DNA from 3 places in the Mesorhizobium sp. M7A.F.Ca.ET.027.02.1.1 genome. Region 2 is predicted to be linked to each of the others. Evidence: predicted binding sites of a transcription regulator. Region 2 holds the regulator's gene; each other region holds the start of a gene.
What was found. The regulator PhoB, encoded in region 2, activates phosphate uptake and scavenging genes when phosphate is short. The targets are predictions, from matches to a motif close to TGTCATNNANCTGTCAT.

Region 1: the regulator PhoB is predicted to act here: its motif matches at 2,085-2,101, upstream of EN749_RS04685 (esterase-like activity of phytase family protein).
Region 3: the regulator PhoB is predicted to act here: its motif matches at 5,122-5,138, upstream of pstS (phosphate ABC transporter substrate-binding protein PstS).

Annotation. Positions count from the first base shown of each region.
Region 1 is NZ_RZOL01000022.1:3,261-10,422, forward strand. Features, by position in the region: gene EN749_RS04680 (L,D-transpeptidase) at 1-400, shown strand, start outside; gene EN749_RS04685 (esterase-like activity of phytase family protein) at 485-1,969, opposite strand; gene EN749_RS04690 (FAD-dependent oxidoreductase) at 2,214-4,625, shown strand; gene EN749_RS04695 (trimethylamine methyltransferase family protein) at 4,638-6,191, shown strand; gene EN749_RS04700 (LacI family DNA-binding transcriptional regulator) at 6,332-7,162, opposite strand, start outside.
Region 2 is NZ_RZOL01000429.1:4-4,632, forward strand. Features, by position in the region: partial or broken gene EN749_RS30395 (substrate-binding domain-containing protein) at 1-710, opposite strand, end outside; gene EN749_RS30400 (ROK family protein) at 981-2,228, shown strand; gene phoB (phosphate regulon transcriptional regulator PhoB) at 2,245-2,934, opposite strand; gene phoU (phosphate signaling complex protein PhoU) at 2,951-3,658, opposite strand; gene pstB (phosphate ABC transporter ATP-binding protein PstB) at 3,685-4,509, opposite strand; partial or broken gene EN749_RS30420 (ABC transporter permease subunit) at 4,527-4,629, opposite strand, start outside.
Region 3 is NZ_RZOL01000186.1:4,380-11,541, reverse strand. Features, by position in the region: partial or broken gene EN749_RS20105 (ATP-binding protein) at 1-215, shown strand, start outside; gene EN749_RS20100 (sigma-54 dependent transcriptional regulator) at 212-1,615, shown strand; gene EN749_RS20095 (GNAT family N-acetyltransferase) at 1,599-2,027, shown strand; gene EN749_RS20090 (Na/Pi symporter) at 2,109-3,833, opposite strand; gene pstS (phosphate ABC transporter substrate-binding protein PstS) at 3,912-4,916, opposite strand; gene EN749_RS20080 (anhydro-N-acetylmuramic acid kinase) at 5,294-6,409, opposite strand; gene EN749_RS20075 (SDR family NAD(P)-dependent oxidoreductase) at 6,779-7,162, shown strand, end outside.

The DNA of each region.
Region 1 (7,162 bases), on a different contig from region 2:
CAGCGCCGTGGTCCAGGCGAGGAAGAAGTGGCCGGTCTGGACGCCGCCGCCGGAGATGATCCAGCGCCGGCCGGAACTGGCGAAATACAAGGACGGCATGCCGCCCGGCCCGCAGAGCCCGTTGGGCGCCCGCGCGCTGTATCTGTTCCGCGACGGCAAGGACACGATGTACCGGCTGCACGGCACGCCGGAGTGGGATTCCATCGGTAAGAACGCTTCGTCGGGCTGCGTGCGCTTCATGAACCAGGACATCATCGACCTCTACGGCCGCGTCAACGGCCCCGCTCAGGTCTTCGTGCGTCCCAACCTGTCGGCCGCCGGCAAGATCATGGCCGTGTCGAGCAGAACCGCCGAGCCGATCGATGCGGGCGTCCCGAAGGACGCGGAGTTCTTGAAGTAAGCCTTCTCAATCAATCTGCCTGAAAAACACCAGCAATAGTGCTCCGGGCGGACGCGCCAAGCGCGCCCGCCCGTGCAGTGGTCGTTACTTCTTGGCCAGTCCCGGCAGCGTGACCTGATAGACCAGGAACATGGTGTCGACATTGGCGCCGTCTTCGGCCTTGTAGGGCGCGCCGACCTGAAAACCGTCCTGGGCGAGGAAGTCGTTGTCGTTGGCGACGAACAGGAAGTAGTCGTCGGGCAGCTTCTCATCGAGCACGCTGACCACCGACATCGCCTCCCACTTCTCGGAAAGGTTGTCCTGGTCGTTGGGCGCGCCATTGTGCAGGCCGAAGCGGCCGAGCTCGGCACTGTCGTTGATGTCGATGAATGGCGTCAGCTTGGCCGGTGTCACCGATGGGTCGACCACGCCCTTGGGGGCGACCGGCTTGTCAGCGGCGTCGAAGGCGCCGCCGGCGATGTCGGTCGCGGTGGATAGGTCGACGACGTTGACCTGGCGATATAGCGAGGCGTCGCCCTTCAGGCCCTGGCCGTTGCCGCTGTCGCGCGCCAGCATCAGGAAGCTCTTGTCGGAGAGCGCCACGATCTCGCTCTGCGCGGCGACCTTGGGCTTGCCCTTGGCATCCTTGAACACCGGCAGCGGCACGACATATTCGTGCGCCAATTTGAGATGGGCGAGGTCGGACGTGTCATAGACCAGCGCCCTGGTGTTTTGGCGGGTCGAGCCGGAATCGCCGCCGTCCTGCCTGGCCGCCGACTGCAGCACGGCGATCAGGAACTTGCCGTCGGGCGTCATCGCCATGCCTTCGAGGCCTTGATTGTTCTGGCGGCCGGTGTCGGGATCCTTCGGATCGGGCTCGGCGGCACCGGGTCCCGGATTGTCCGAGGCGAAGTTCGGCGTGCCGTGGCGCATCGGCACCAGCGCAGCCGGTGGCTGGGTTGCCGACAGCAGATGCCCGTCGGCGGAAAACCGGTAGATGTTTGGGCCGTATTCATCGGAGATGAACATCGAGCCGTCGGGCAGCCGCACGATGGCTTCGTTGTCGAGCGCCAGCTTGCCATTGTCGGCTTGCGGCAGGATCGGCATGTCGCCGCTTGCCGCGCGCACGCCGTTGAGCGGATCCAGGCCTGTGGCATCAGCCCCCTTGTCGTCGGTGAGAAGCATGGTGTCGGCGAGCGTTGCCTTGACGCCGGTCTGCTGCTGGCCGGCAGCAGGTGCCGCACCTGGTGCCACCGGGGTAAACTCGATGGCGACGGTGTTGAGGCGCGGCCGGTAGTCGGTGGTACCGACGACATTGTAGCCGCGATCCGGCAGCAGCCAGAGCGAACCCTTGTAGCCGGCGGCCTCATGCGTCCAGCCTGATGTGTCGATCGACATGCCCGAGCCCGAACCAAACGTCTCGCCGAACTTGTCGCGCTGAGCGGCCGGGATGCGGCCGACGCCGACCAGCCCTTTGTTGACAAAGCTCGTGCCGCCGACGGTCGCGGTGCTGTCGGCGAGCGCCGGCGTCAAGGCGGTGAACAAGGCCAGCGCGACGCCGAGCGACGCGGTTCGATACAGGTGTTTCATGGATAATCCTCTTTGTGACGGATGTGCCGGAGCGGCCGCGGGACGAAAAACTGAAAGAGGTGCGACATCGATGATGCCGCGCAAGCCTCCCCGAAACGCGGTCTACGGCGCGAACATGATGCTTGCGTGACAGCGCGCAGTGCATGCCGGCGGTCGACGAAAAACGATGCGCGCGCGCGGCACTGGACACTTATGTCCAGTGCATATATGCTCCAGCCTTCGGACTAACCGTGGAGGGGAAGCCTTGAAGTCGCACTACCGCGCAGTCGTCATCGGGGGTGGCGTGGTCGGGGCCTCGGTGCTCTACCACCTGACGCGATTTGGCTGGAGCGATGTGGCGCTGATCGAGCGCGCCGAACTGACGGCCGGTTCGACCTGGCACGCGGCGGCAGGCTTCCATGCGCTCAACGCCGACCCCAACGTGGCGGCGCTGCAGGACTACACCATCAATCTCTACCGCGAGATCGAGGCAGAATCCGGCTGGGATATCGGCCTGCACATGACCGGCGGCGTCAACATCGCCAGCGATCCCGCGCGCTGGGAGTGGCTGAAATCGGCCTGGGCGGTGTTCCAGTCGGTTGGCATCGAGACCGCGCGCCTTGTCACGCCCGACGAGATCAAGGCGATCTGCCCGATCGTCGACGTCACCGGCGTGCTTGGCGGCCTGCATGATTCCAACGAAGGCCATCTCGACCCGTACGGCACGACGCACGCCTATGCCGGCGCTGCAAAAAAGCGCGGCGCCGACATCATCCTGCGCAACCGGGTCGTCGAGCTGAAGGCGCGCGCCGACGGTCGCTGGGATGTCGTCACGGAGCAGGGCACCATCATCGCCGAGCATGTCGTCAATGCCGGCGGGCTGTGGGCAAAGCAGCTCGGCCGCATGGCCGGCGTCGACCTGCCGGTGACGCCGATGGAGCACCATTATTTCATCACTGAGGACATTCCCGAGATCGCGGCGCTGGACAGGGAAATCGGCATCGCCGTCGATCTCGACGGCTTTTCGTATCTCAGGCAGGAGCGCAAGGGCGTGCTGCTCGGCGTTTACGAGCAGAACCCGAAGCACTGGAACATGGATGGCGCGCCGTGGGACTACGGCATCGAGCTGATCCCGGAAGACATCGACCGCATCAGCCCCGAACTCGCCAAGGCGCATGAGCGCTTTCCTTGCCTGGCGACGGCTGGCATCCGCAAATGGGTCAACGGCGCCTTCACCTTCACGCCGGATGGCAATCCGATCGTCGGGCCGGTGCGCGGATTGAAGAACTACTGGGTCGCCTGCGGCGTCATGGCCGGTTTCAGCCAGGGCGGCGGCGTTGGCAAGTCGCTGGCCGAATGGATGATTTTCGGCGAACCGCAGGCCGACATCTTCGGCATGGACATCGCTCGCTACGGCGCCTTCGCCGCCAACCGGGAATATCTCAGGCAGACGACGCGCCAGTTCTATTCGCGCCGCTTCGTGATGACCTTTCCCAATGAACGACTGCCCGCCGGCCGGCCGCTGAAACGTCCGGGTGCCTATGACGGCATGAGCGCGGCGGGATGCGAATGGACGGCTTCCTGGGGGCTGGAAATCCCGGCCTATTTCGCGCCGATGGGATTTGCCGAGAACACGACGCTGCGGCGCTCCAACGCCTTCGACATCGTCGGCGACGAGGCGCTGCAGGTGCGGCGCGCCGCCGGTCTCGTCGATATCTCGGCCTATTCGCGCTATGCGGTGGCGGGGGCAGGTGCGGAAGCCTGGCTCGACCGGCTGCTCGCCTGCAGGCTGCCGAAGCCGGGGCGGGCCGGCCTGGCGCCGATGCTCGGTCATGACGGACGGCTGAAGGGCGACCTCACCGTCTTCAACTGGGGCGGCGGCAGCTATTGGCTGATGGGCTCCTACTATCTCCGGGAATTCCACATGCGCTGGTTCGAGAGCCATGCGGCTGAAGGCGTCACCGTCGACGACCTCTCCGACACGATGAGCGGCTTCCTGCTGACGGGGCCGAATGCGCGCAAGATACTGGAGCGAACGACGCATCAGGATGTGTCCGGCGCAGCGCTGCCGTTCATGGCCTGCGGCACATTCGACATCGGCATGGTGCAGGCGCGTGTAGCGCGGCTGTCTATATCAGGCGAGCTCGGCTACGAAATCAGTTGCCCCGTGACCATGCATGCCACTCTGCGCGAAACGCTGCTGGCGGCGGGCGAGGATCTCGGCCTTGCCGAAATCGGCTATTACGCGCTCAATGCACTGCGGCTGGAGAAGAGCTTCGGCATCTGGTCGCGCGAGTTCACGCAAGGCTACACGACGGGCCAGACCGGTCTCGACCGCTTCATCGCTTTCGGCAAGAGCGGCTTCATCGGCCGCGAAGCTGCCTTGAAGCAGCGGGAGGCCGGCGGCGGCCAATGCCTGGTGACGCTGGAAATCGATGCGCTCGACGCCGATGCCAGCGGCTTCGAGCCGGTCTGGCATCAGGGCCGGCGTGTCGGCTTCGTCACCTCGGGCGGCTATGGCTATACGGTTGGCAAGAGCCTGGCGCTGGCGCTGGTCGACCGCGATTTCGCAGGCGAGGGCACCGCGCTCTCCGTGCATGTCGTGGGTGAGGAACGGCCGGCGCGTGTCCTCGCGGCCTCGCCTTACGATCCCGAGGGCAAGGCAATGCGGCAATGAGGAGGATTTCCGATGGTCGATGACGCGGCACGGGACGGCAGGCGCGAACGCCGGCGTGGACGCACGGGCGAGGCCGGCAGCGAAAGCAGCCGCCGTCCCAATTACCATTCGCTGAAGAACCCATTCCTGCCGCAGCCGGTTTTTTCGGATGATCAGGTGGCTTCGATCCATGACACGGCGCTGCGTGTGCTGGAAGAGCTCGGCATCAAGGTGCTGCTGCCGCAGGCGCGTGAGCTTTTCGCCAGTGCCGGCGCCCTGGTCGATCCTGACACCGACATGGTGCGCATCGGCCGCGACATGGTGGCGGCGGCACTCGCCTCGGCGCCGAGATCGATCCACGCCCACGCCGGTTCGCGGGCCCGCGATCTGACGCTGGAGCTCGGCTCGATGACCTTCCTGGCCGGATGCGGGGCGCCGAACGTCACCGATCTCGAGCGCGGCCGGCGGCCGGGAACACTGGCGGATTTCGAGGATCTGATGCGGCTGGTGCAGCATTTCGACGTGCTGCACATGCTCGGTCCCTGCATCGAACCGCAGGATGTCGACAACCGCTTTCGCCACTATGCCGTCAACCGCGCGCAGCTGACGCTGTCCGACAAGCTCCCGTTCGTCTTCGCGCGCGGCACGCCGCAGGTCGAGGACGGGTTCGAGATGCTGCGGCTGGCGCGTGGCCTGTCGCAGGACGAGTTTCTGGCAAATGCATATTGCTACACCGTCATCAACACCAACTCGCCGCGCCAGCTCGACATCCCGATGGCGCAAGGCATCATCGATTTCGCGCGTGCGGGTCAAATCTCCGTCATCACGCCGTTCTGCCTGGCTGGCGCGATGGCGCCGATCACGGTCGCCGGCGCGCTGACGCTGCAGCATGCCGAGGCGCTCGCCGGGCTGACGCTGGCGCAGATCGTGCGGCCCGGCGCACCGGTCGTCTACGGCTCGTTCTCCTCCAATGTCGACATGAAATCCGGCGCGCCGGCCTTCGGTACGCCCGAGCACGTCAAGGCGACGCTGGGCGCCGGTCAGCTGGCGCGCTTCACCGGACTGCCGTGGCGATCGGGCGGCGGCAGTGCCGCCAACATCTCAGACGCGCAGGCCGCGCACGAGACGCAGTTCGCGCTGTGGGGCTCGGTGCTGGCCGGGGCGACGATGTGCATCCATGCCGCCGGCTGGCTGGAGGGCGGCCTCAGTGTCTCCTTCGAGAAACTGATCACCGACATCGAGGCGCTGCAGACGGTGGCTGAACTTTGCGCCGCGACGCCCGGCGATACCGATACGATCGGCTTCGAGGCGATCGCCGAGGTGCAGCCGGGCGGCCACTTCTTCTCGGCCGGCCACACCATGGCGCGCTACCGCACCGCCTTCTACGAACCGCTGGTGGCCGACTGGTCGAATTTCGGCAACTGGACGCAGAGCGGCTCGAAGACAGCGAGCGAGCGCGCCACCGGTGTCTGGAGGCGGGTGCTTGCCGATTTCGCACCACCGGCCTCGGCCGTCGCGACCTCAGGCATGCTGGACGAGTTCATCGCGCGGCGCACGGCAGAGGGCGGAGCGGCGCCGGTATCTTAAGGCTGGCTCTCGCCGATCGCCCTGGTTGTGGCGCGATCCGGAACCTGCAGCGCCTCCCGCGCATTCAAGGTTGCGGCCGGTGCACTGCGGCACCGGTGTGCTGTTGAGGGAGGACGACATCGGCGGTCCTGCTGCCATCATCAATCGCTGTCCCGCGCCACCAGTTCCAGCGGCCAGACCTCGCGGATGATCCGCGGCCCCTGCGGGCCGGCGAAGGCGGGAAGCGACGCCAACAGCATTTCAGCGAGCCGCTGTCCCATCGGCTCCAGCGCTGGGCGGAAGGCAGTCAGAGCCGGGGAAAAATAGCGGCAGAGCGGCGTGTCGACGATGACTGTCACCGCGATGTCCTGGCCCGGCCTGATGCCCATCTCGGCCAGTGCCTTGCAGCCTCCGAGCGCCATCACGTCATTGTTGAAGATGATGGCGGTCGGCGGGTTCTTGGAACGCATGACCCTCGGTGTCACGGCGTAGCCGCCGGCCTCGTTGATGAAACCGTCCGCGATCAGTTCCGGGTCGACTTCGATGCCGTGTCTCAACAAGCCCTTGCTATAGCCGTCGAGGAACAGATAGCTGAAATTGAGGTCGAGGGCCGGGCGGATGGCGGCGATGCGGCGATGGCCTCGCGCCACAAGCCGGTCGACCGCATCGGCGCCGGCCTTTTCGAAATCGAGGTCGAGGCTGGGATAGGGCTTGGCCCCGGAGCGGCTGCGACCGACCGTGGCGAAGGGGAAACCAGCCTGGGTCAGGTAATCGATGCGATCGTCCTCGCGCCGGGTCCAGGCGAGCACCACGGCATCGGCGCGGCGCGTCTCGACGACCCGGCGCAAGCGCTCCTGCTGGTAGTCGCCGGGCGCACCCATGACCACGATCAGGTCGAGCCCGCTTTCGGCGAGTTTGGCCTGCAGCCCGATCAGGAACGGCATGAAGAACGGTTCGCCATATTGCTGGTCGCCCGGATGCGGCTGCAGCAT
Region 2 (4,629 bases):
CCGGCCAAGCCTTGAGCCGTCAGCGCCGCGACGACGCCACCGGCAGTGCCGTCATTGGCCGCGACCACCGCGTCGACCTTGTTGTCGTTGGCGGTCAGGAACTGCTCCATGTTCTTCTGGGCGTTGGCGGGCAGCCAGCCATCCGTGTAGGCTTCGCCGACATTCTTGATCTTGCCGCTGTCGATGGCTTCCTTGAGCACTTCCATCGAGCCCGAGAACAGGAAGTCGGCATTGGGATCGGCACCGGAGCCCTTGATGAAGACGTAGTTGCCTTCCGGCTTGACCTTGAACACTTCGCGGGCCTGCATGCGGCCGACTTCCTTGTTGTCGAAGGTCAGATAGAAGACGTCCTTGTTCTCGATCAGCCGGTCATAGCCGACGACCGGAATGCCTTCGTCCAGCGCCTTCTGCACGGCCGGGCCGATGGCCGAAGCGTCCTGCGCCAGGATGATCAGGGAATTAGCGCCCTGCGAGATCAGGCTTTCGACATCGGTAAGCTGCTTGCCGGGATTGGACTGCGCATCGGCGGAGATGTACTTGTCGCCAGCGGCCTCGATCGCCGTCTTCATGGCGGCTTCGTCGGTCTTCCAGCGTTCTTCCTGGAAGTTGGACCACGAAACGCCGACGACCTTGTCCTTCGCCTGCGCGACAGACGCGAGCGTCAGCGACATGGCGGCACCCGCCAGGATGGCGGCCGTGAATCTTTTCATATTATCCTCCCTGCGCCGCGTATGGCGCGACCAAACTGACCCGAGGGCCGGCACAGAGGCTCTATTTTTTCGAGCCTCGAAAAAATACTGGGCCAACGCCCGAACGCTGTCAACATCGATTCTGATCGATTTTGATGTCATTTCGAGTTTTTTTCGAGTCTCGGAATAAATAAATGACACGGCCTGCAGCTTCTGCCAGTATTTACCGGCGTCACCGACAGCGTTCCAGGGGCAGGAGGAACCGCGGCGACCGGGAGGATATGAAAGAACATGTCGGTCGGAATCCGCCACGACGATCTGCGCCGCCGCAACCGCGCCATGGTGATCGCGGCAGTGCGCCGCGCCGGACAGCCGTCGCGAACCGAGATCGCCGCGACCACAAGCCTCAGCCATTCGACCATCTCGGCGATTTCATCGGACCTGATCGTCGAAGGCATCCTGACCGAAAGCAAGCCGAGCGAGGCCGGCTCACTCAAACGCGGCCGGCCGCAGGTCGGCCTCAGTCTCAATCCGGAAGCGGCCGCGGTAATGACCGTGGTGCTGTCGCTGAACTTCCTCTCCGTCGCCGTCATCGACTATGCCGGCCAGGTAATATCCGAGGAACAGCGCCGGCTGGACACGCTGACGATGTCGCGCGAGTCGCTGATCGGGGAATGCACGGCCATCGTGCGGCGCCGCCTGGCAGATCCCGACCTGGACGTGCGCAGCATCGCCCGCATCGCGCTGGCCATCCAGGGCATCACCGACACCCGTGCCCGCGCCATGCTGTGGTCGCCGATCACGCCGCACACCGACATCGCCTTCGCTGACATATTCGAAGACCAGTTCGGCATCCCTGCCATAATGGAGAACGACTGCAACATGATGGCGGTGGCGCTGCGCTGGCGCGACCCCGATCGTTACCGCGACGATTTCATCGCTATCCTTTTGTCGCACGGCATCGGCATGGGACTGGTGCTGAAGGGCGAATTGTTCACCGGCACCCATTCTTCGGGCGGCGAATTCGGCCACATGATCCATCGGCCGAACGGCGCGCTATGTCGCTGCGGACGGCGCGGCTGCGTCGAAGCCTATGCGGGCAATTACGCCATCTGGCGCAACGCCAGGCAGATGGGCGAGAATGCAGAACCCGTTGCCGATGTCAGCGACGCCGACATGCGCGCCCTGGCTGCCGCGGCCCGCGAAGGTGACGGACCCGAACGGGAAGCCTATCGCAAGGCCGGCGAAGCGCTCGGCTACGGCCTCGGCAGCCTGTTCGCGCTGATCGATCCGGCGCCGGTCGCCATGGTCGGTGTCAGCGCCGCCGCCTTCGACCTGATCGAGCCGGCATTGCGGCAAGCGATTGCCCAGACCGCCGGCGGCCAGCATTCCAAATCGATTTCCTTCGACACCGAGCCGAACGAACTGCCGCTGATCCGCGAGGGCTGCGCCATGCGGGCGCTGATCTTCGTCGATCAGGAGATTTTTGCGCCGGGCGTGCAGGCGAGATCCGGTTTCGGCGGCAAGAACGTGGCGTGAGTTCAAACGAGGGAGTTCAGTCCTCTCGGATGGCGTATCCGGCCCCACGGATCGTGCGGATGACATCAGGCATACGGCCATTGTTGACCGCCTTGCGCAGCCGGCCGACATGCACGTCGACCGTGCGCTCGTCGATGTAGATCGTCTCGCCCCAGACATTGTCGAGCAGCTGGCTGCGCGAGAACACGCGGCCTGGATGGCGCATCATGAATTCGAGCAGGCGGAATTCCGTCGGCCCAAGCCGGATCTCGCTCTTCTTGCGATAGACACGGTGCGACTCGCGATCGAGCACGATATCGCCGACCTTTAGCACGCTGGACAGCACTTCCGGCTTGGCCCGGCGCAGCAGCGCCTTGACCCTGGCCATGAACTCTGGCGTCGAGAAGGGCTTGACCAGATAGTCGTCGGCGCCGGTCGACAGGCCGCGCACGCGGTCGCTTTCCTCGCCTCGCGCGGTCAGCATGATGATCGGCAGCCGCTCGGTCTCGGGACGCATTCGCAGGCGCCGGCAGAGTTCGATGCCCGAAACCGCAGGCACCATCCAGTCGAGCACCAGAAGATCGGGAACGTTCTCCTGCAGCCGGATTTCGGCCTCATCGCCGCGCGTCACCACCTCGACCTGGTAACCTTCGGATTCAAGATTGTAGCGGAGCAGCACGCCTAGCGGCTCCTCATCCTCCACCACCATGATGCGTGGTGCGATCATCGGCTGGTCACCCCTGTTATGCCGCTGGCGCGGACATTGCCGTCTCGTCCTGCTTCGGACGATTGGCTGGCAGCTGCGTGCCGGTCAAAACATAGTAGGCATTTTCGGCGATGTTGGTCACGTGGTCGCCGATCCGCTCGAGGTTCTTGGCGCAAAACAACAGGTGCGTGCACGCCGTGATGTTGCGGGGATCTTCCATCATGTAGGTCAGCAGCTCGCGGAACACCGAGGTGTATTTGACGTCGATGCGTTCATCATTGTTTCTGAGCGTGGCAAGTGCTGCCGCGTCAGCGGCGGCATACTCGTCGACGACCCCCTGCACCTGGATCAGCACCAGCTGCGCCATCGCGTCGATCGAATGCGAAAGATCGTGCGGCGTGACGCTCAGCCCGACAGTGCCGACGCGCTTGGCGATGTTCTTGGCAAGGTCGCCGATGCGCTCGAGGTCGCCGGCCATGCGGATCGAACCGACCACCGCACGCAGATCGTTGGCCATTGGCTGGCGCTTGGCGATCAGCGTGATGGCGCGATCGTCCAGCTCGCGCTGGCGGGCATCCATGATGGCATCGTCGGAAACCACGCGCTGCGCCAGCGCATTGTCCGAATTGAGCAAAGCCTTGGTCGAGCCACTGACCATCGAGCGGGCGAGATCGCCCATGTCGCGGATCAGCTGGCTGATCTGCTCCAGATCCTCATCGAAAGATGCAACGGTATGTTCACCCATGATCTTCGTCCCTCATATGCCTGAGCTCAGCCGAACCGGCCGGTGATGTAGTCCTGGGTGCGTTTGTCGTCGGGGGTGGTGAACATCTTGTCGGTGGCGCCCTCCTCGACCAGATAGCCTAGATGGAACATCGCGGTGCGCTGCGACACGCGCGCTGCCTGCTGCATCGAATGGGTGACGATGACGATCGTATAGTTCTGGCGCAGTTCGTCGATCAGTTCCTCGACGCGAGCAGTGGCGATCGGGTCGAGCGCCGAACACGGTTCGTCCATCAGGATCACCTCGGGTGACACGGCGATGGCGCGTGCAATGCACAGACGCTGCTGCTGGCCACCGGAAAGACCCGTGCCAGGTTCCTGCAAACGGTCCTTCACCTCGTTCCAGATCGCCGCCTTCTTCAAGCTCGACTCGACGATCTGATCCATGTCGGCCTTGCGCTTGGCCAATCCGTGGATGCGCGGGCCATAGGCGACGTTCTCGTAGATCGACTTGGGGAACGGATTTGGTTTCTGAAACACCATGCCGACGCGCGCCCTGAGTTCGACGACATCGATGTTCTTGTCGTAGATGTCTTCTTCGTCGAGCGTTATCTTGCCGGTTACCCGCGCGGAATCGATGGTGTCGTTCATGCGGTTGAGGCAACGCAGGAAGGTCGACTTGCCGCAGCCGGAGGGGCCGATCAGCGCCGTCACCTGATTCAGGCGGACGTCGAGATTGACATCGAACAGCGCCTGCTTCTCGCCATAGAACACGCCGACCTTGTCGCCGCGCATTTTGATCACTTCGTTCGACTTGGCGTTCATCTTATCGCCCACTGCATTTTCAAGGGACTGTTCGGTCATGATGTTCATACCAAAATGCCTTTTTTCTACCAGCGCCGCTCGAACCGACGCCGAAGCACGATCGCGGTGATGTTCATGGCCATGAGGAAGACGAGCAGGATGATGATCGCGCCCGACATGCGCTCGACG
Region 3 (7,162 bases), on a different contig from region 2:
GGGTGCTGATTTCGGTGCGCGACAACGGCCCAGGTCTCGGCCCGGAAGCAGCCGGCAATCTGTTCATGCCGTTCCAGACCACCAAGGAGAAGGGGCTTGGCCTCGGGCTGGTGATCTCGCAGGAGATCGCCCAGGAATTGGGCGGCACGCTGCGGCTCGATCCCGGCAATGGCATCGGCGCATCCTTCACCATCGATTTGAGGCGAATTGAATGATTGAGGGATCAGGGCTGGTGGCGCTCGTCGACGACGATGCGGACCTGCTGCACGCCACAACGCAATTGCTCGAGCTTGCCGGCTTCGCTGTGGTCGCGCGCGACGCCGCCGAGGCAGCGCTTGCCGTTGTCGACAGGACCTTTGAAGGCGTGGTGGTCAGCGACATCCGCATGCCGGGCATGAACGGGCTGCAGCTGTTCGATCGCATCAAGGCGATCGACCCGGACATACCCGTGATCCTGGTCACCGGCCATGGCGACGTCGATCTCGCAGTGGCCGCGCTCAAGGACGGTGTCTACGATTTCATCTCGAAACCCTATGCCGGCGACCGCCTTGTCGAGGCGCTGAAACGGGCGAGTGAGAAGCGACGGCTGGTGATGGAGAACCGGCGGCTGCGCGAAGCCGCGGCCCTCGCCACTGACGGCCTGCCGCTGATCGGCGAGGCTCCTGCCATCAAGCGGCTGCGCGAGACCTTGCGCCAGATTGCCGACATGAACGTCGATGTGCTGGTCGAGGGAGAAACGGGAACCGGCAAGGAAGTGGTGGCGGACCTCCTGCACAGATGGGGGCGACGGCGCGCAAAACCCTTCGTGGCACTGAATTGCGGTGCGCTGCCGGAGACGGTCATCGAGAGCGAGTTGTTTGGCCATGAGGCGGGCGCGTTCACCGGCGCGCAGCGGCGGCGGATCGGCAGCATCGAGCATTCCAGCGGCGGCACGCTGTTTCTCGACGAGATCGAATCCATGCCGCCGGCGCTCCAGGTCAAGCTGCTGCGCGTGCTCGAAACACGCAGCCTCACTCCACTTGGCTCGAACGACATCAGGCGCATCGATCTCAGGGTCGTCGCCGCGACCAAGGTCGATCTGGGGCGGTCGGACCAACGCGGTGATTTTCGCGAGGATCTGTATTTTCGCCTTAACGTGGTGACGCTGCGCATCCCGCCGCTGCGCGAGCGTCGCGGCGATATCCCGATGCTGTTTGGGCATTTCCTGGGCAAGGCGGCAGAACGGTTCGGCCGGCCTGTCGCGAAGATGAACGCTGCGGTCAGCGATCATCTCCAGTCGCATGACTGGCCAGGCAATGTGCGCGAGCTTGCCCATTTTGCCGACCGTGTTGCGCTCGGCCTTGGTCCGGAAGATGAGAGGAGGGCGGTCTCCGCGCATTCGCCGGAGCCTACGGCAGCATTGCCAGAACGGGTCGGCCAATACGAAGCACAGCTCATCCGCGACGCGCTGCGCGACCATGGTGGCGAGGTGCGCAGCGCCATCGATGCGCTGGGCGTGCCGCGCAAGACCTTTTATGACAAGCTCAAGCGCTACGGCATTGCCGCATCAGAGTTTCGCAATGGCGGCGACGCCGACACGCAACCATCTCGGAAAAGCGATGAACACGACTCTTGAAACGACGGCAAATCCCTTGCCGGAAGAACTCGCCTTTCTCGGTGAACGGCTGACGGCGTTCAACGACGGCGATGTCGGCGCATCCGAAAGGAAGGCGCTTGTGGTGTTTGTGCGCGACGAGGATGGCGCGGTCGTCGCTGGCATTTCCGGTTACACGGCCTGGGGCTGGCTCTACGTGCAATGGCTCTGGGTCGATGAGCGGCTGCGAGGCCAGCACATGGCCGGCAAGATGCTGGATGCGGCCGAACAGGAAGCCATGGCACGCGGTTGCCGGAATGCCTGGATCGACACCTTCAATCCGAATGCCGCAAAGGTCTATCAGCGTCAGGGTTACGAACCCTTTGGAACGCTCGCCGATTTCCCTATCGGCCGCAGCCGCATCTTTTTACAGAAGAGGCTGGCGTTGGCCTGATCCATCCCGGCGGAACCGGGATGGACTGTCTTCCTGCCTGACCCGCAATCCGAACGAAGGTGGTTATGGTCCGGCGGACCGCTACTCGGCCGGAACCAGGCCTGGGTCTCCCATCGGGCTTGCTCTGGTTTCCTTGCGTGCCGACGCACGGGCGAGCACGCTTTGGCGGTTTACGGATCTGCGCTCGGCATCGATGCGATGGATCAGGATTTCCGCACGCTCGATCGACCCGAGCAGGGCCAGGATCGTGCCGCGTTCGGCGGCACCGGCATTCGGTCCGAGCGCCAGCGTGCGGGCACGCAGTTCCTCGACCCCGGGCAGATTTACATGGCCGGCCGGCATCTGCGGGCTGGAAATTCCGTAAGTAGGCAAGATTTCGCGCAGCGACGTGTCGAGCTTGTTCAGCGCGACGTCGACGATGGCTTGCGCCGGGTTGCTGAACTTCTCGCGCCTGACGCGGCGCGCCACCTGATGCATCGATTCCGTCAGGGCGGCCGTGAAGTCGGCTTCCTCGATCAGGCTGGCGATCAGATCGAGTTGTTCGTAAGGCAGATCCTCCTTCATCAGCGCGGCGGTGTAGGCGCGGATATCGCGGCTGAGGATGTCGGTCGCCAGATAGTGCTCGCCCGGATCCGACGGCGCCTTCTTGGAAGAGCGTGCGATGTCGAGGAACATGGCGCCGGCCTCCAGATGGCGGGCCGTCTCTTGCTGCACGGCGGGAATGGCCTTGGCAAAATCGCTGGCCAGTTTGCGGTCGAGGAATTTCGGCGTCGAGAAATCCTCCGCGTCGTCGGCATCCGTGTGGCCGACACGCGATAGCACCCGCTCGAACACGCCGATGAACGGGAACAGCAGCACTGTGTTGAAGACGTTGAAGAAGGTCGAGTAGAGGCCGACCGCGACCGGCACCAGGGGGAAGGTCTCCTTGCCGTCGACAATCACCGGAACGGCCGGATCGCCGCCGAAGAACTGCATGGCCCATTCCAGCACCTGGATGGAGACGAAGAACAGAGGGATGGTGATGCACACCCCGATGATATTGAACGAGATATGCGCATAGGCGGTCCGCTTGGCGTTCTTCGAAAGGTTGAGGGAAGCCATCCAGGATGTGATCGTGGTGCCGAGATCGGCGCCGAGCGAGAAGGCGACGGCGGTTGTCCAGTCGAGAATGCCCGCCGCGCCAAGGCCCATGACGATGCCGATCGTCGCCGAGGACGAGTGGATCATGGCGGTCACGCCGGCGGCGATGAACACGCATTTGAAAAGGTTGAGGTAGGAGTCGGCCGTCAGCGTCTGCAGCAGCGCCATGACTTCCGGCAGGTTGCGAAGCGGACGCAGGCCGCCGGTCATCAGGTTGAGGCCGTAGAAGATCAGCGCGAAACCCATGCAGGCGAGCGCTATGTTCTTCACCTTTTCGCTTTTGGCGAAGCAGTAGACCAGCGAGAACACGCCGGCCAGGATCAATCCGAGCGGACCGAGCGGCAGGGCGATGAGCCCGTTGCCGAGCGTGGTGCCGATGTTGGCGCCCATGATCACGCTGATCGCCGGCCGCAGGGCGATGACACCGGCATTGACCAGCCCGACGACCATGACGCTCATCGCCGTCGACGACTGGATGACGCCGGTGATCAGCGTTCCCGCCAGCACGCCTTTGACCGGCGTACCGGCTGCCTTGGCGAGAAAGTCGCGCATCCGGTTGACCGACAGCGCCTGGATGCCGTTTGCCATGAAATCCAGACCGAGCATGAAGATGCCCAAGCCGCCGATCACCGGCACGAGGATGTCCTTGAAGATATCTATGTCCATTTCAGGCAGGCCCCCAACAAGTCGCCACGACGACGCGGTATGAAGTTCAGTTGCTGCGCAAGGCAGCTTTCGTTCGGGTCAGTTTCCGACCGGCAATTGCCTTGCCCAATACTGTTCGATCTGGCCAATGAGCGCTTTCGGCAGCGGCACATAGCCGAGTGCGGTGGCGTCGCCGGCACCTTGCGCGAAGGCGAGCCGGAAAAGATCATGCACGCGGCGATAGCGATGTTCCGAACGCCCCGCGACCTGGACAACGGCGAACACCGCCGTGCTGATCGGGTACGCACCATCTCCGCTGCGATTGGTGAGGGAGGCGAAGAAGTCGGTCGTTTCCCCCCAGGCGACGGAGGTGGCCGCTGCTTGCACGCCCTGCGGGTCCGGTTTGACGAACTTGCCGGATTTGTTCTGGACCGCTGCGAAGGGAAGGCCGGCGCGAAGAACCTGGCCGTATTCGGCGTAGGCAATCGCCCCCTTGCTCGCAGCCACGGCACGAAGAAGCGCTTGCGTACCTTCCGCGCCTGTCCCGAGCGGCCAGTCGATCAGAGTGTCGGCTCCAGGCTTCGTCTTCCAGTCTTCGCTTGTCGATGACAGAAACTCGGTGAAGACATAGGTTGAGCCCGAACCGTCCTGCCGGTGGATGACGCTGATGGCGAGATCGGGAAGGGCTATGTCGGGATTGAGCACCCTTATCGCAGGATCGGACCAGGACTTTATCTTGCCCAGATAGATGTCGGCGATCACCGGGCCGGAGAGGCGCAGACCTTGCTCCGGCAGGCCATCGAGATTGGCGACCACCGCGATCCCGCCCATGACGATCGGAAATTGCTGCTGGCCGTTCCTGGCGAGATCATCAGCCGGCACGGGAACATCCGTGGCGGCGAAATCCAGTTCGGGCTGCGCAAGCCGCATCAGGCCGGCAAGGGATCCGACCGGTTCATAATCGACGGTCCAGTCCAGCGTGAAGAAGTCGCCGCCGTCGGCGCGTGCAGCCTTGTATGTCGTTGCCCACTTGCCGATGATCGGCGCGGCCAGTGTCGACCCCGCACCGCGAATGGGCTCAGCCCGCGCAGCGGATCCGATCATGGCCCCGATGATTGCAAGGGCGAGCGCAGCTGCCGCCCCCGAAACCGTCGGCCGTGCACCGCGCAATAAGGCTAAACCTGCTGACAACATAAATTGAATCCCAACTATACTGCCGCCGCTATGTAGGCGCGCATCAATGGCCATACGCCTGCGAAATGAGGCGTCAGCTGAAAACAAGATCGCTGTTGTCTTGTATTAATTCTTCTTAACGGTTGGATGACAGTGGGTCCCGGCGGAAAAGCTTTTCGACTATTCCGAAGACCTTTCGACTGCAAAACCTGAGCAAAAAGCCGCATCGCCTGAAAGTCGGCCGGGCGGGAAAGGTCATCCTCAAACACTGAGATAGAGACCATCCCGCTTCCGGGATGGAAGAGGCTCTAACTGGCGAGTTTTCCGCCCCGCATCGGCCGCGGTGCGCCGGTCGTGCTCGGAAAACTGATTGGCAGGCCGCGCAGCACGCGCACCGCGAGGAAGGCAAAACACTCCGCCTCGACCGCATCGCCGCTCCAGCCGAGGCTCTCGGCCTGCACCACTTCGACGCCGGCACGGCTGGTCAGCATCGCCATCATGGTCGGGTTGTGGCGGCCGCCGCCGCTGACCACCAGTTTTTTCGGACGGCTTGGTAAGAGGTCGAGTGCCTTGCCGACGGCTCCAGCGGTAAAGGCGGTCAGCAGTGCCGCGCCATCCTCCGCATCCAGCCCTTCCGCCATGGCGGCGCCGAAGTCGAAACGGTCCAGCGATTTGGGATAGGGCTTGGTGAGATAGGGGTGCTGCAGCAGCTTGGCCAGCCGCGCCTCGTCCACCTTGCCCGCACCGCCGAGCGCGCCGTCGCGGTCCATCTCGCCGAGCCCCTTCGACTTGATGAAATCGTTCAGCGGCGCGTTGGCGGGGCCGGTGTCGAAGGCAACGACATTGTCGGCGCCATCCCACCAGGTGATGTTGGCGACGCCGCCGAGATTGAGTACGGCCACCTCGCCATTGGCGCCGGCGCCGCGCATCAACGCCGTGTGATAGGCTGCGGCCAGCGGCGCGCCTTGCCCCCCGGCGCGCATGTCGGCCGAGCGGAAATCGTATGCGACCTTGGTACCCAACAGGGCATGCATCAGCTCACCGTCGCCGAGTTGCCTTGTCTGGCCCAGCCGTCCAACCTGCGGCGCGCGATGCAGAACGGTCTGGCCGTGAAAACCGACGACGCCGATATCGGCCATCGTCATGCCATAGCCTTCGACCAATTCCTTGACGGCTGCTGACTGGGCACGCGTCAGGGCTTCCTCCGCGGTGTGGAAGATCGCCGGCTCCGGCCCGACAAAGTTCCACGCCCGCGCCTCCGTCAGCGTCTCTTCCAGCAGGGAGCGGATCGACGGAGGATAGGGCATCAGCCGGTAGGTGCCGAAATCCTCGATACGTTCGCCGTCGGTCTTGATCAGCGCGACGTCGATGTTGCCGTCCAGCACCGTGCCGGTCATCAGGCCGACGGCCCAGATTGGTTCCATAATCGTTTCCTTATCGAACATGATCTTTCCGGAAACCGTTTCCCACTTTTCGGGACCATGCTCCAGTCCCATTAATGAGGTCGCCGACCGCTTGACGAAGCAAAACGGTTCCTCTGTCGAAATCACGTGTCGGATGGATCCGGTTGGTGAGCAAGGTTCAAGCCTTGCCCCTGTGGAGGCGGGGGTCGCGGTACCGAGGCGGACCTATCCTCGTAGCGCCACTGGCGATACTGGACCGCGCAACGCCGGTTTGCGGCCGTCTGGCTCAACAACCGCAGCGATGCCACCTCTTGCCTGCCGGCCGCGAAGGCGCGACCTTGCCTGATCTGGCGAAACGCTTCCGCCGAAATCCGCAAGGAGAGAAAAATCATGACCTCATCCGATGTGGCCGTTATTGCAGGCGCGGGCGCTGGTCTGAGCGCCTCGCTTGCGCGCCTTCTCACCCGCGAAGGCATTCGCGTGGTTCTGGCCGCTCGCAACGTCGAGAAGCTCAGCGCTCTGATCGACGAAACCGGTGCTCTGGCCGTTGAGACGGATGTTGCCGACGCTGCGTCCGTCGCCAGCCTGTTCGACACCGCCGACAAGGCCGGCACGCTGGCGCTCGTGGTGTTCAACGCCAGCGCACGCACCCGCGGCCCGATCGCCGAGCTCGATGCGGAAGCGGTCAAACAGGCATTGCTGGTCGGCGCCTATGGCGGCTTCCTGGTCGGCCAGCAGGCGGCGCGCCGGCTGCTTGTCCGGGGATCCGGTTCG